2 linked regions of the Prosthecobacter dejongeii genome follow. The main gene of each other region encodes a partner of the protein of the gene in region 2 in a complex. Links are inferred from orthologs where the notes say so. Each region holds a gene or a part of one and is shown on either strand. Other genes may lie near its edges.

Region 1 (4,141 bases), on a different replicon or contig from region 2:
TTTCTACATCTGTTTTATTCAAGGTGATTCACGACCGTGCCTGCCAGCACACAAAAGAAGCGCCGGGTGTCGTTAGGCCTGTGTGCTGAACCTTTCAGCATCAACCCGACACGCTCATGAAACCAACTTACCGAACCTTCGCCCTTCTCCTGCTGGGCCTCACTGCCAGTGTAGCCTCACTCGCAGCCCAGGAGACTCCTCCTCCTGCAAACCCCGCTCCGGAGGTGAGGCCCCCAGATGCCCCGCCCACCCCGCGCGCAAACCCTGCGCCAGAGGCTGACCGCCCCGCAGGAGATAACCCGCGAGGCCGCAGCCCTGAAAGCACGCCGGATAACCCGCGAGGTCGCAGCCCTGAAAGCACGCCAGATAAGCCGCGCGGTCGGAGTTCCGAAGAAGACACCCCGCCTGGGCGTGGCGCGCCCCGTCAACAGCCCCATGAACGGGGGGATACGCGTGGCTCTCCTGAGCGTGGACCCAGCCGGGAACGTTCAACGTCTAACAATGAGCGCGACCGAGGGGGAATGGATCGCCCGGAAGGTCGTGGCCGTGCGGAAGGGCCCCCTCATGAACGTGGGCGTGGACGTCAAGAACACCACTCCTCTTCCAGGCACCCGCAAGAGAGGGCTCACTTTGAGCGGGAAGATCGGGGGGCTGGCCGTCGCCAGCCACGTCATGAAGAAGGTCGTGGTGGCGAGTCACGCATGAGTCATCGAGGCGAAAATCGCCGGGGGCCTGCGCCTTCACGCTCGCGTCATGAAGGCGAAGCTCGGCTGGAGGAGCGTCTGGAATTCCGAGGTCCGCCGCGTGGCCCCGAAGTACCTCATGCCCACCTTCACCGTCATTCTCACCCAGATCATCGTGAGGGATCTCCTCCACGCTCCATGGCTTCGCCGCGTGGGCAAGGACACCAGGCGCATCCATCCTATCGAGGAGATCATCCACGTTCGGCCACTCCCCCCGCTCACCGTGGCCCTAGGGCAGAAAGTCACACCCCGCGCCCGGGAGGCCGGGGCCATGCAGAAGAACCCCGCCGGGATGGCCCCTCACGCGCACCTGAACACCACGAGCGCGGAAAAGGCGGGCCCGATGGAGAATCGCCGCGCGGACATCGCAAAGATCACATGGAGCGTCAGGGACGCCCCATGAACCGTGAACAAAACCGTGGCGACCACTTTCGCAGCGCTTAGACCGATTTCCAAAACCTTGTCCGAAAAGCGGCAACGGGGTGGGACGATTGGCGGCGTAACTCACTTGGCTGTTATCATCAAGATAGTAGCCTGCGCTCTTGCCACTCATCCCACCGCACCCGCCTTTTCAATCGGACCCTCTTTTTGGAAACCGGTCTAACAAACAGGTTTGCTAAAAAAATCCCCGCAGCGCGGAGTGTGGTTCACGCCACCTTCGCGCTGCTGACGTACTTGAGCAGATTCGCCAAAGTGCTGCGCATGTCTTTGCGCTCGACGATCATGTCCACCAGGCCGTGCTGTTTCATGAACTCAGCCGTCTGGAATCCTGGAGGCAGATCTGCATGGGTGGTTTCTTTCACCACTCGTGGGCCTGCGAAACCGATCATGCATTTAGGTTCCGCAATGATGATGTCACCCAGCGTGGCAAAGCTAGCCGTGACTCCCCCGGTGGTCGGGTGAGTGAGCACTGAAAAGTAGGGCAACTTGGCTTCTGCATGGCGTGCCAGGGCACCACTGGTCTTAGCCATCTGCATCAGGCTCAGGATGCCTTCGTGCATGCGTGCGCCGCCCGAGGCAGAAAAGACGATGACGGCTTTTCCCTCCGCTGTTGCGGCCTCGATGGCACGGGTGATTTTTTCACCCACCACACTGCCCATGCTGGCACCGAGGAAGCGGAAATCCATGACCGCGAGAAGCACTGGAACACCTTCAATGTTCGCCCGGCCCGTGACGACGGCTTCTTTCAGCCCAGTCTTATTTTGGTAGGCTTTCACTTTATCCACGTAGCCTTTGAAACCCAAGGCATCCACGGAATCGAGCGGCAGATCCATTTCCACAAAGGTGCCTTCATCCACCAGACTGGCGAGGCGTTCGCCGCTGCTGATGGTGAAGTGGTAACCGCAGTTCGTGCAGACCCGGAGGTTTTTGGCGAGTGTTTGCTCAAAGAGGCTTTCTCCACAGGAGGGACACTTGGTCCACAGCCCTTCGGGCATGTCCTGTTTCTTTTCACCCAGTTCGTTGACAGTGCGCTTTTTGAAAAATCCCATGATGTGATGTGTCGTCCCGTCTTTCACAAGCAGACTCCTCGTTCATCCCCGGATGGCTACCGCAGGAGCGGCTGTGAGAACACCCCACAACCTGAACCAAAAGCCCGATGGTTACCGGACGTGAGGCGGATACTAACCACGTGCTGCGGTAATCACCACCACTTTTTCTACCCCCGCCTGCTGCTTGAGGACTTTTGCACACTCATGGGCCGTCGCTCCCGTGGTGAGGACATCATCCACCAGCAGGATGTTCCGGCCCTTCAATTCCTGAGGTGGTCGCCAGGAAAAGCGGTGCGAGAGCGCAAAGGCTCCCCTTAAATTTGCCAGGCGCTTCCGTCTTTGCAGGTGGGCCTGGGCCACCGTCCGAGTTTGACGGCTCAAGGATTGCGCAGCGGGAATCCCCGTGCGTTGGGAAATTTGACGGCACAGTTCCCAACTTTGATTGAATCCCCGCCAAATTTGGCGGGAAAAATGCAACGGCACAGGCACCAGTAACCAGCGACGCAGATCCTCAGAGGCTAGGCGTGGATCTTCCAGTGCTGGCAGTAGCAGGTCCGCAAGGGCCGCCCGCAGTGAGAGATCGCGACCATATTTATATCGGTGGATCACCTCCCTCACCGGTTCGCTAATCTGGTAGCCCGCCACGGCGAAATCATACGCGACGCGGTGGCCCGTGCAGTTTTGACAGCGAAAGGCCTCCGTCATCGCACCTGAAAACATCTCCCCGCAGACGCTGCAATAAGGCGCGGTGGTCGCCTCCATGTCCTGCTGGCAAGTTCCGCAAAACCACGCGCCTACCCCTTGGCGCGGGGCTTCGTGCGGCAATAAAACCTCGCAATGACGGCAGAGCCGAGGGTAAAACCCATCCAGCACGACCTGGCACGTCTTTTGCCAAAAGTGCTGCACCGTACGGAGAAACTGGGAGGCCCTGGGCATGAAGCGGGAAGTGGAACTGGGACGCGCTACCTGCATTCCCTGAAAAAACAACTGCTTCCCTTCAGGAAGATCACATGCCTGCCCTTGCCAGATCTCGGAGCGTCTGCGTTACTGCATCCATGAGATGCCTGCTCGGCCTAGTTGTGATGGTTTGCCTCAGTTCCTTCGCCCAGGCGGTGGAGCTACTAGGAACTCCCCAAGTGCAAGTCACGCCGACTTCCGCCACCCTCTCCTGGAAGACAGATGTCGCCTGCGGCACCCGGGTCCATTACGGCTTCAGCGCAGATAAACTGGAGCAAAAGAGCGAAGGCCCCGTCACGGCCCAGCATGAAGTCACCTTGGTCAATTTAAAGGCTGGCACTGTTTATCATTACAGCCTCGGCAGTGCCCGCCAGCGCCTGCACAGCGCAACCTTTGAGACACCGGGTGCGAGCTCAGCGGTGGTGGCTCCATCTCCGTCTCCGGCCCCCTCACGCAAATCCATCTTGGATCAAGTCATCGGCCTGCTAGGCGCCGATGAAAAACCTGCGGCCAAACCACCCACCCCGCCCACTCAGCCACGGGCACCCCCCACGCACCAGACCTGGGGGCGAATGGAAACTTTGCAGGATCACTTTGTGAGACACGGGCCCGATTTCCAAAGCCGGACGGCAGATGACTATGCCGCGCAGGCCTGGCTCTTTCTCCAGCGGGCAAAGCAGGGCCAGTTACCCATGAAGTGGGACGATAGCGAGGGCACGCTGCGTGTGTTTGATCCTCAAACAAGGGCCTTTGCCGCTTACAATCGGGAGGGCCGCACCAAGACCTTCTTTCGGCCAGGCAACTCCTCCTACTGGCAGCGCCAGCCGGGGCGCCCCATCTCTAACCTGCCGTTTTAATTGCCCATGAAACCCACCCTCCATTCCTGCCCCGTGTGTGGCTACCCCAAGCTCCAAGAGCCCCCTCGTAGTGCCTCTGGAGGCCCGAGCTATG
Region 2 (8,066 bases):
AGGCGGCTGCGGCTGGCCACCAGCTCGCGCACCCGTGCATCGGGCTTGCGCGGTCCTGCCACGGGGATGGCGTGAATGCGCACCCCAGAGACACTGGCCTGACGTGCGGCCTCTAACAGGCGGCCCCGGGTTTCATGCCCGTCTCCAATGAGGACGATGTCCCGGCTGGCCCCGGCGGGGAAAAGCGCCTGCGCGTAGTCCACGGCGGCAGTGTAGTGGCTGTCGCCTCCATGAGCCTTGAGAAAAGGAGTGATGTCAGGCTTTGGCCCTTCGGGCAGTAGGGCAGGCTCATCTCCCAGCAGCACCACGAAGCTTTCTGCCTCTGTTCCCAGACTGCCTTGCAGGCGGCGTGCCTCAGAGAGCCCTTTTTCGATGCCTTCCGCTCCCATGCTCTGGCTTGCATCCAGAATGATGCCCAGGGCCTTTTTACCTGTCGGGGAAACTCGCGCTGGACCCGCTAAGGCCACTAAGGCAAGCATGATGCCGACCGCGCGCACGACCAGGAGCAATCGTTTGCGCAAGCCCTCCATGGGATGTGTGGACTGGTTTTCAAACCACAGCAGCAAAGCCAAGGCGGGCAGGGCTAGCAGCAAGAGTTTCGGTGATTCCCAGTCCATGTGTGTCTCATGTGAATGCTAGGGGGGGAATGAGACACTTCCAAGCAGCAAGTGCAGGTAGATGAGGGAATAGGCCTGGCTTGGTTCCTTTCTTGCCGAAACCTGGCGGGACGGCTTACTCTCTGGCCATGCACATTCCGTCTCTCATCGAATCAAAGCGTGAAGGGGGCGAACTGTCGCGGGAGCAAATTTCAGGTCTCATAGCGGCCTTCACCCGAGGAGACATGCCAGACTACCAGATGAGCGCGCTGGCGATGGCCATTTTTTTCAAAGGCATGAGCGGGGCTGAAACGACCGCGCTGACAGAGGCCATGTTGCACAGCGGCTCCGTCCTGCAGTGGCCCGAGGCTGCACCCATGCGGGTGGATAAACATTCCACGGGTGGTATTGGAGATAAAACCTCCCTCGTCCTCGCACCCCTGCTGGCCTGCGATGGCGTGTGGGTGCCTATGATCTCCGGGCGCGGTCTTGGCATCACCGGCGGCACTTTGGATAAGCTGGAGTCCATCCCCGGCTTTCGCACCCAGTTCAGCGAATCCGAAATCTACAAGACCCTGCCTATCACTGGCTGCCTGATGGTCGGCCAGACGGCGAACATTTGCCCGGCGGATAAGAAGCTTTACGCCCTCCGCGATGTCACGGGCACGGTGCAGAGCATCCCGCTCATCACCGCCAGCATCCTGTGCAAAAAATTAGCGGAGGGTCTGAATCGGCTGATCCTGGATGTGAAATACGGCAGTGGGGCCTTCATGCAGACGGAATCTCAGGCCCATGAACTGGCGCAGAGTCTAGTCACCGTCGGGCGGGCACTCGGGGTGCGGGCCAGTGTCCGGCTCAGTTGCATGGATGAGGCCACGGGCGAATCTGCGGGGAATGCCCTGGAAGTCATCGAATGTGTGCGCTGCCTCCAGGGCCAGGGGCCGCCGGATCTGGAAGCTCTCGTTCTGGACCTGGCGTGTGCGGTTTCCATATCCTCCCGGGCCGAACTGGCGAAGATGCTGCGGGACGGGCGTGCCTGGGCCAAGTTTCAGCAGATGGTGGAGGTGCAGGGCGGTAAGGCCGATAGCCTGGAGCAGATGCAAAACATCCACCGCGTGCCCGTGATTCATGAAATGAAGGCGACCGCAAGTGGTCGCTTGATGAAGTTGGATGCGGGTACTTTAGGGCGAGCCGTGCTGGAACTGGGGGCCGGACGGGTGCTGGCTAGCGACCCTGTGGACCCGACTGTGGGTGTGGACCAACTGCGCAAAGTCGGCCAGGAAATCCATGTCGGTGAGGTGTTGCTGCGCATCCACGCGCGCAGCCAAGCTGCGGCGGAGGCGGCAGAAAAGCGGATTTTGACTGGAATCCTGATCGAATGACCCCAACGGGCTTCTCTCGAAAATGAAAAAGGTCGCTCAGCTCGGTTGGAGAAATCATTCGCCCTGAACGCTTTGTGTTCTATGCTGACTAACCCCTAATGCACACGGAGTACGATATCCAATACGCCCTGGAAAACACCCAGGTGCTACACGAGCCTGACCGCCGGATAGATACCTTTGGTTCCACCCAGTTTGAGTTTCAACTGGTGACCGAACTCATGGACAGCGTGAACACCACGCGCATCCGCCAGGGCAAGTTGACGGCTGAAAAGCCTCTCATTTTGCGTCCTGATCCGGCAGCAATCGCTGACTTTGATTTTGATGGTTTTGGTCCCCAAGGAGACGCCTTTGGCGAGTTTCTCAAAGCCAACCTACACCGTCTCGCCATCCTGAAATATGGCTTTAAATTTAAGATGGACGACATGACTGAAGACCTCGTCCATGAGCCCATGGAGGCGGTCTGTGGTAAGCTTCTGGAGGACATTCGTGTCTCAGGCAACCCCATGCGCGCGGTGATTTCCGGTGTGGATGATACTTGGGAAATCTGCCTGCTGAAATTCACGGTGGAGATGATCGAGAAGTCTCAGAAAATCAATCTTTTCGACTTTAAGCGTCGCGGCCTCTTGGGCTAGCACGCGTTTTCCTCCCCTATGGCCAAAGCGCAGCTCAAGCTCCTGCTCTTCCTCATCGTCCTGGGTATCACGCTGGGCAGCATGGCTGCGGCCTACTACATTTACGATAAAATCTTGCGTCCAGACAAACGTATCCAGGCAGAGCTCGCCACCATCAAAAAAAGTGATCTCCCACCAGTAGATCCAGGTGCGAAACGATTCGACGCCGCCATTGAACTCATCAAAGCCGGCCGCATCGAAGAGGGCAGGGATGGTCTTTTCAAGCTGGTAACGCAGTTTCCCGCCTCCCCTACCTGTATAGAGGCCAAGCGGATCATCGGTGAGATCAATCTGGACCAGCTTTTTGCCTCAGAATCCAAAACGGGAAAAAAAGACTACATCGTCCAGCCGGGGGATTCCCTGGCCCTGATTGCGAACAAACAGGGCACCACGCTGGACATGCTCATCCGCCTCAACGGGCTCATGGGCACTGTCTTGCAGCCAGGAGATCATCTTTCCATCTTGCCCATGGACTTCAGTATCCGGGTCGATGTGTCCGAGAAAACTGTCACACTCTGGCGGAAGGTGGGGGAAAAAGAATTCTTCTTCAAAGAATACCATGCGACGGACGTTCGCCTGCCACCTGGGCTACGAGTGCCTGTGGAAAACGGCATGGAAATCAAAGGCAAAGCCGCCATGCTGGACGGCAAGGCCATTCTTTCTACCGACCCTCGCTACACGGAGGCTGACAAGTGGTTACCTGGCAGTCGCGGTGTAAGGACAGACATTTTACTGCGCACGCCTCCGCCTGCTAAACCTCCTGTTGCCTCCACCCCGGCACCGACTGAGCCTGGAATCCCTGATTTAGACGATGCCCCTGAACCCGGTGTTTTCCTGTCCCGAGAGGACCTGGAAGAAATGTTTGCCCTGGTGCGCAATGGCTCCAAACTCTACTTTATTCGTTAATCGCCCCTTTTTACATGAAACACGTCCTGGAATTCGAAAAGCCCGTCGTCAAACTCCGCGAAGAGATCGAAGAGGCTAAAAAGAAATTTGCGGCTAAGCCCAGCGACAAGCTGGCCAGTCAGATCTCAGACATGGAGAAAAAGGCAGAAAGCCTCCTGCGCGAAATCCATTCCAATCTCAATCCCTGGCAGCGCGTGCAAATCTCTCGTCATACCAATCGCCCCTTCATGCTGGATTACGTGAAGCATTGCTGCGAAGACTTTACCGAATTGCACGGAGACCGTCACATCGGTGATGACCAAGCCATGCCGGCAGGTTTTGCCACGTGGGGTGGAAAAAAAGTCGTCGTTATTGGCCACCAGAAAGGCCGTGACACTAAGGAAAATCTGCTCCGTAACTTTGGCAGTGCTCATCCTGAAGGTTACCGCAAGGCCCTCCGCCTCATGCGTATGGCCGAGAAATTTGGCCTGCCTATCGTCACTCTCATTGACACACCCGGGGCCTTCCCAGGCATCGGTGCGGAAGAACGTAACATCGCCGAAGCTATCGCTTTTAACCTACGCGAGATGATGCTTTTGCGCACCCCCATCGTCGCCGTCGTTATCGGCGAAGGCGGCTCTGGAGGTGCCTTGGGCATTGGCGTGGCCGACAAAGTGCTCATGATGGAAAACGCCTACTACAGCGTCATCAGTCCAGAAGGGTGTGCGGCTATTCTTTGGAAACATCGCGAACATGCTCCCGAGGCCGCTTCTGCTTTAAAACTCAGTGCGCAGGATCTTTCCAAACTGGGCATCATTGATGGCATCGTTCCAGAGCCTGCGGGGGGTGCTCACAATGACCATTACGTCACCGCCATGTCCCTGAAAGATGCCGTCCTGAATGCCATCGCTGAGCTGGAAAAACTGAGTATCCCAGACCTTCTCGAAGGTCGTTACCAGAAGTTCCGCGCTCTGGGTAAGTTCACTGAGAACTGATCTGTCGCCTTCGGTCGCGGATCTTGTAGGGGCGGCAGATTTGCCGCCCCTTTTTTGTGCCACTTTGCCTAACAAGATGTTTGGAAAAGAGGCGAGAGGGACAGGGCAAAAGCGGGGGATCACTTCGCCACGTGGAGTGGTTCGTAAAAAACAACACTCCTCCGGAATTTACAGCACCGCCATTACCTGGGCCAGATGCTCTTCGGGTTTCACCTTTGGGAAAACGGCTTTGATCTTACCGTCAGGCCCGATGACAAAAGTGGTCCGTTCTGTGCCCATGTACTTTTTGCCATACATGCTCTTCTCCACCCAGACGCCGTAGGCATTGACGATGGCCTGATCTTCATCGCTGAGGATGGGGAAGGGGAGAGCGTGTTTTTTGATGAATTTTTCGTGGCTCTTCACGCTGTCGATGCTCACCCCAAAGACCTTCGCCTTGGCGCTGATATCCGCCCAGCCATCGCGCAAGGCGCAGGCCTGTTTGGTGCAGCCGGGTGTGTCGTCCTTCGGGTAGAAATAGAGAACAACGGTTTCCCCCGTGAGATCGCTGAGTTTGACTTTTGCCCCAGGGGCATAGTCCCCGCCGACGACGGCAGCGTGAAACGCGGGTGCTTTGGAACCGAGAGTGAGTGTGGAAGCCATGCGGGTGAAAACGGATCAAGGCGCAGTCCAGACGCGAAAAATGCGCTGGGTGGTGTCTGGAGCGCGATTGAGCTACGGAAATCCAGAGAAAAGAAGCACGTTTTCTGCGCATTTCATCTGCTTGCCGGGCACCTTGACCGTTGCGCTCAGCGGCAGGTGCGTCTAGCTCTGAACGGTCAAAAATCATTCCGACATGTCCTCCAAGCCCACCATCATCTACACGAAGACAGACGAAGCTCCCGCTCTCGCCACCTACTCCCTGCTGCCGATCGTTGAAGCCTTCACCCAGTCCTCCGGTATCGCGGTGGAAACTCGGGACATCTCTCTGGCGGGCCGCATTTTGGCCAATTTCCCTGACTGCCTGACGCCTGACCAGCAGATCCCGGATGAGTTGGCCTACCTGGGCAAACTTTGCGTGGCCCCAGAAGCTAACATCATCAAACTACCGAACATTTCCGCCTCCGTGCCCCAGCTCAAGGCGGCGGTGGCCGAGTTGCAGGGCCAGGGCTACAAGCTGCCTGACTATCCTGAAAATCCCCAAACGGATGCCGACAAGGAAATCAAAGCCCGCTATGCCAAGGTGATGGGCAGCGCGGTAAATCCTGTGCTGCGTGAGGGCAACTCCGACCGTCGTGCGCCGAAGGCCGTCAAGGAATACGCCCGCAAGAATCCTCACTCCATGGGCAAGTGGAGCACCGCCTCCAAGACGAGCGTGGGCACGATGGGGCAGAATGATTTCTTCTCCAATGAGAAGTCTGTCGTGGTGGCTGAGGCCACTGATGTGAAGATCGAGTTCGTCGGCAAAGATGGCAGCACCAAGGTCCTGAAGGCCAGCACCCCGCTGAAGGCGGGCGAGATCCTCGACGGCACCTTCCTCAGCAAAAAGGCGCTGCTGGCCTTTCTGGAGGCGCAGATCGCCAAGGCGAAGGCCGACGGCGTGCTCTTCTCCCTGCACATGAAGGCCACGATGATGAAGGTCAGCGACCCCATCATCTTCGGCCACGCGGTGCGTGTGTTTTTCAAGGACGTCATCAGCAAACACGCCGACACTTTGACGGAATTGGGCGTGGACTTTAACAACGGCTTTGGCGACCTCATCGCCAAGCTTGATAAGCTGCCTGCCGACAAAAAGGCCGAGATCGAGGCCGACATCCAGGCTGCTTACGCCAATGGCCCGGCCATCGCCATGGTGAACTCCGACAAAGGCATCACCAATCTTCACGTGCCGAGCGACGTCATCGTGGATGCTTCCATGCCAGCCATGATCCGCACCTCGGGCCAGATGTGGAATGCCGCTGGCAAACCGCAGGATACCCTCGCGGTGATCCCGGATAGCTGCTACGCTAGTGTCTATCAGACCGTCATTGACTTCTGCCGCACCACCGGTGCCCTGGATCCCAAGACCATGGGCACGGTGCCAAACGTCGGCCTCATGGCCCAGGCTGCCGAGGAGTACGGCTCTCACAACAAGACCTTCGAAGTCCCTGCCGACGGTACCGTGAAAGTGACGGACAGTGCAGGCAATGTCCTCTTCTCACACGAAGTGGAAGCAGGCGATATCTGGCGTGCCTGCCAGACCAAGGACGCCCCCGTGCAGGACTGGGTGAAGCTGGCTGTCAACCGTGCCCGCGCCACCGGCTCTCCCGCCATCTTCTGGCTGGATGAAAAACGTGCCCACGATGCTCAGATCATCGCTAAGGTGAACCAATACCTTGCTAATCACGATACCACCGGGCTAGACATCCGCATCCTCCCGCCTGCCCAGGCCTGCCAGATCAGCCTGGAGCGCATCAAGGCCGGTCAGGACACCATCTCCGTCACAGGCAACGTGCTGCGTGACTACCTCACGGATCTGTTCCCGATCCTCGAGCTTGGCACCAGCGCCAAGATGCTCTCCATCGTCCCGCTGATGAATGGCGGCGGCCTGTTTGAAACCGGCGCCGGTGGTTCCGCACCGAAGCACGTGCAGCAGTTCCTCGAAGAAAACTACCTGCGCTGGGATTCCCTGGGCGAGTTCCTCGCCCTCGCTGTCTCCCTGGAGCACCTCAGCGAAACCTGTAAAAATCCCAAGGCCAAGGTGCTGGCGGATACCCTGGACGCCGCCACTGGCAAGTTCCTCGACTTTGACCGCTCCCCAGGTCGTAAGCTGGGCACCATTGACAACCGCGGTAGCCACTTCTACCTCGCCCTTTACTGGGCCCAGGCTCTGGCCGAACAATCGGCTGACGCAGAACTTCAGGCCCAATTCAAACCCATCGCCGAAGAGCTCACCACCAACGAAGCCAAAATCGTTGAAGAACTCATCGCCGTTCAGGGCAAGGCTGTGGACATCGGTGGTTACTTCAAACCAAACGACCAGAAAGCCAGCGAAGCTCTGCGCCCCAGCATCACGCTGAATGACATCCTGGCCAAGCTGTAAGCTTGGCCTTGGCGGGTGTTAATCACGCCTTTCTTCGAGAAACCCGTCGCCCACAAGGTGACGGGTTTTTTGTGGGAGTCTCCAGGCTTGCGAGATTAAGCTGTCAAAGTGGAATGAACTTGTCCTTTAGGCTCAGGCCCATTCGTCATGAATTTGAAATCGGGCACTGGCAAGACGGTCACGGCGACTTGAGGCAGGCTCGCCTAACGAAAAATCCAACCAGAAAGAAACACCGCAATGAGAGTCATGGTCATTATCAAAGCAACGAAGAACTCGGAAGCTGGCGTGATGCCGAGTGAGGAACTCCTAACGGCAATGGGCAAGTTCAATGAAGAACTGGTGGCCGCCGGAGTGATGCTGGCTGGCGACGGCCTGCACCCTAGCCACAAGGGTAAACGAGTGAGGTTTTCCGGTGGGCAGCGAACCATCATGGATGGTCCCTTTGCAGAGACAAAGGAACTGATCGCCGGTTACTG

Evidence for each region. Proteins that work in one complex are often made in the same cells at the same time.
Region 1: the proteins of HNQ64_RS07155 (region 2) and accD are in contact, whole or in part, in a solved structure (PDB 8UXZ), measured with the Escherichia coli proteins. The link is inferred for Prosthecobacter dejongeii from one-to-one orthologs.

Annotation. Positions count from the first base shown.
Region 1 is NZ_JACHIF010000001.1:456,478-460,618, reverse strand. Bases 313-3,167 are described here. They hold accD (acetyl-CoA carboxylase, carboxyltransferase subunit beta), read right to left. Parts: upstream 2,234-3,167; coding sequence 1,391-2,233; downstream 313-1,390. Other genes in these bases: HNQ64_RS01625 (ComF family protein), read right to left, coding at 2,366-3,167; HNQ64_RS01635 (hypothetical protein), read left to right, coding at 754-1,146; HNQ64_RS01640 (hypothetical protein), read left to right, coding at 502-705. In the rest of the region: more of HNQ64_RS01625, read right to left, coding at 3,168-3,169; HNQ64_RS01620 (fibronectin type III domain-containing protein), read left to right, coding at 3,289-4,047; HNQ64_RS01615 (hypothetical protein), read left to right, coding at 4,054-4,141.
Region 2 is NZ_JACHIF010000002.1:467,391-475,456, forward strand. Bases 2,644-5,549 are described here. They hold HNQ64_RS07155 (acetyl-CoA carboxylase carboxyltransferase subunit alpha), read left to right. Parts: upstream 2,644-3,569; coding sequence 3,570-4,529; downstream 4,530-5,549. Other genes in these bases: HNQ64_RS07150 (LysM peptidoglycan-binding domain-containing protein), read left to right, coding at 2,644-3,555; bcp (thioredoxin-dependent thiol peroxidase), read right to left, coding at 4,698-5,171; HNQ64_RS07165 (NADP-dependent isocitrate dehydrogenase), read left to right, coding at 5,365-5,549. Also shown: HNQ64_RS07135 (VWA domain-containing protein), read right to left, coding at 1-617; HNQ64_RS07140 (thymidine phosphorylase), read left to right, coding at 698-1,978; HNQ64_RS07145 (hypothetical protein), read left to right, coding at 2,077-2,610; more of HNQ64_RS07150, read left to right, coding at 2,629-2,643; more of HNQ64_RS07165, read left to right, coding at 5,550-7,590; HNQ64_RS07170 (YciI family protein), read left to right, coding at 7,828-8,066. UniProt on the Escherichia coli protein: Component of the acetyl coenzyme A carboxylase (ACC) complex. First, biotin carboxylase catalyzes the carboxylation of biotin on its carrier protein (BCCP) and then the CO(2) group is transferred by the carboxyltransferase to acetyl-CoA to form malonyl-CoA.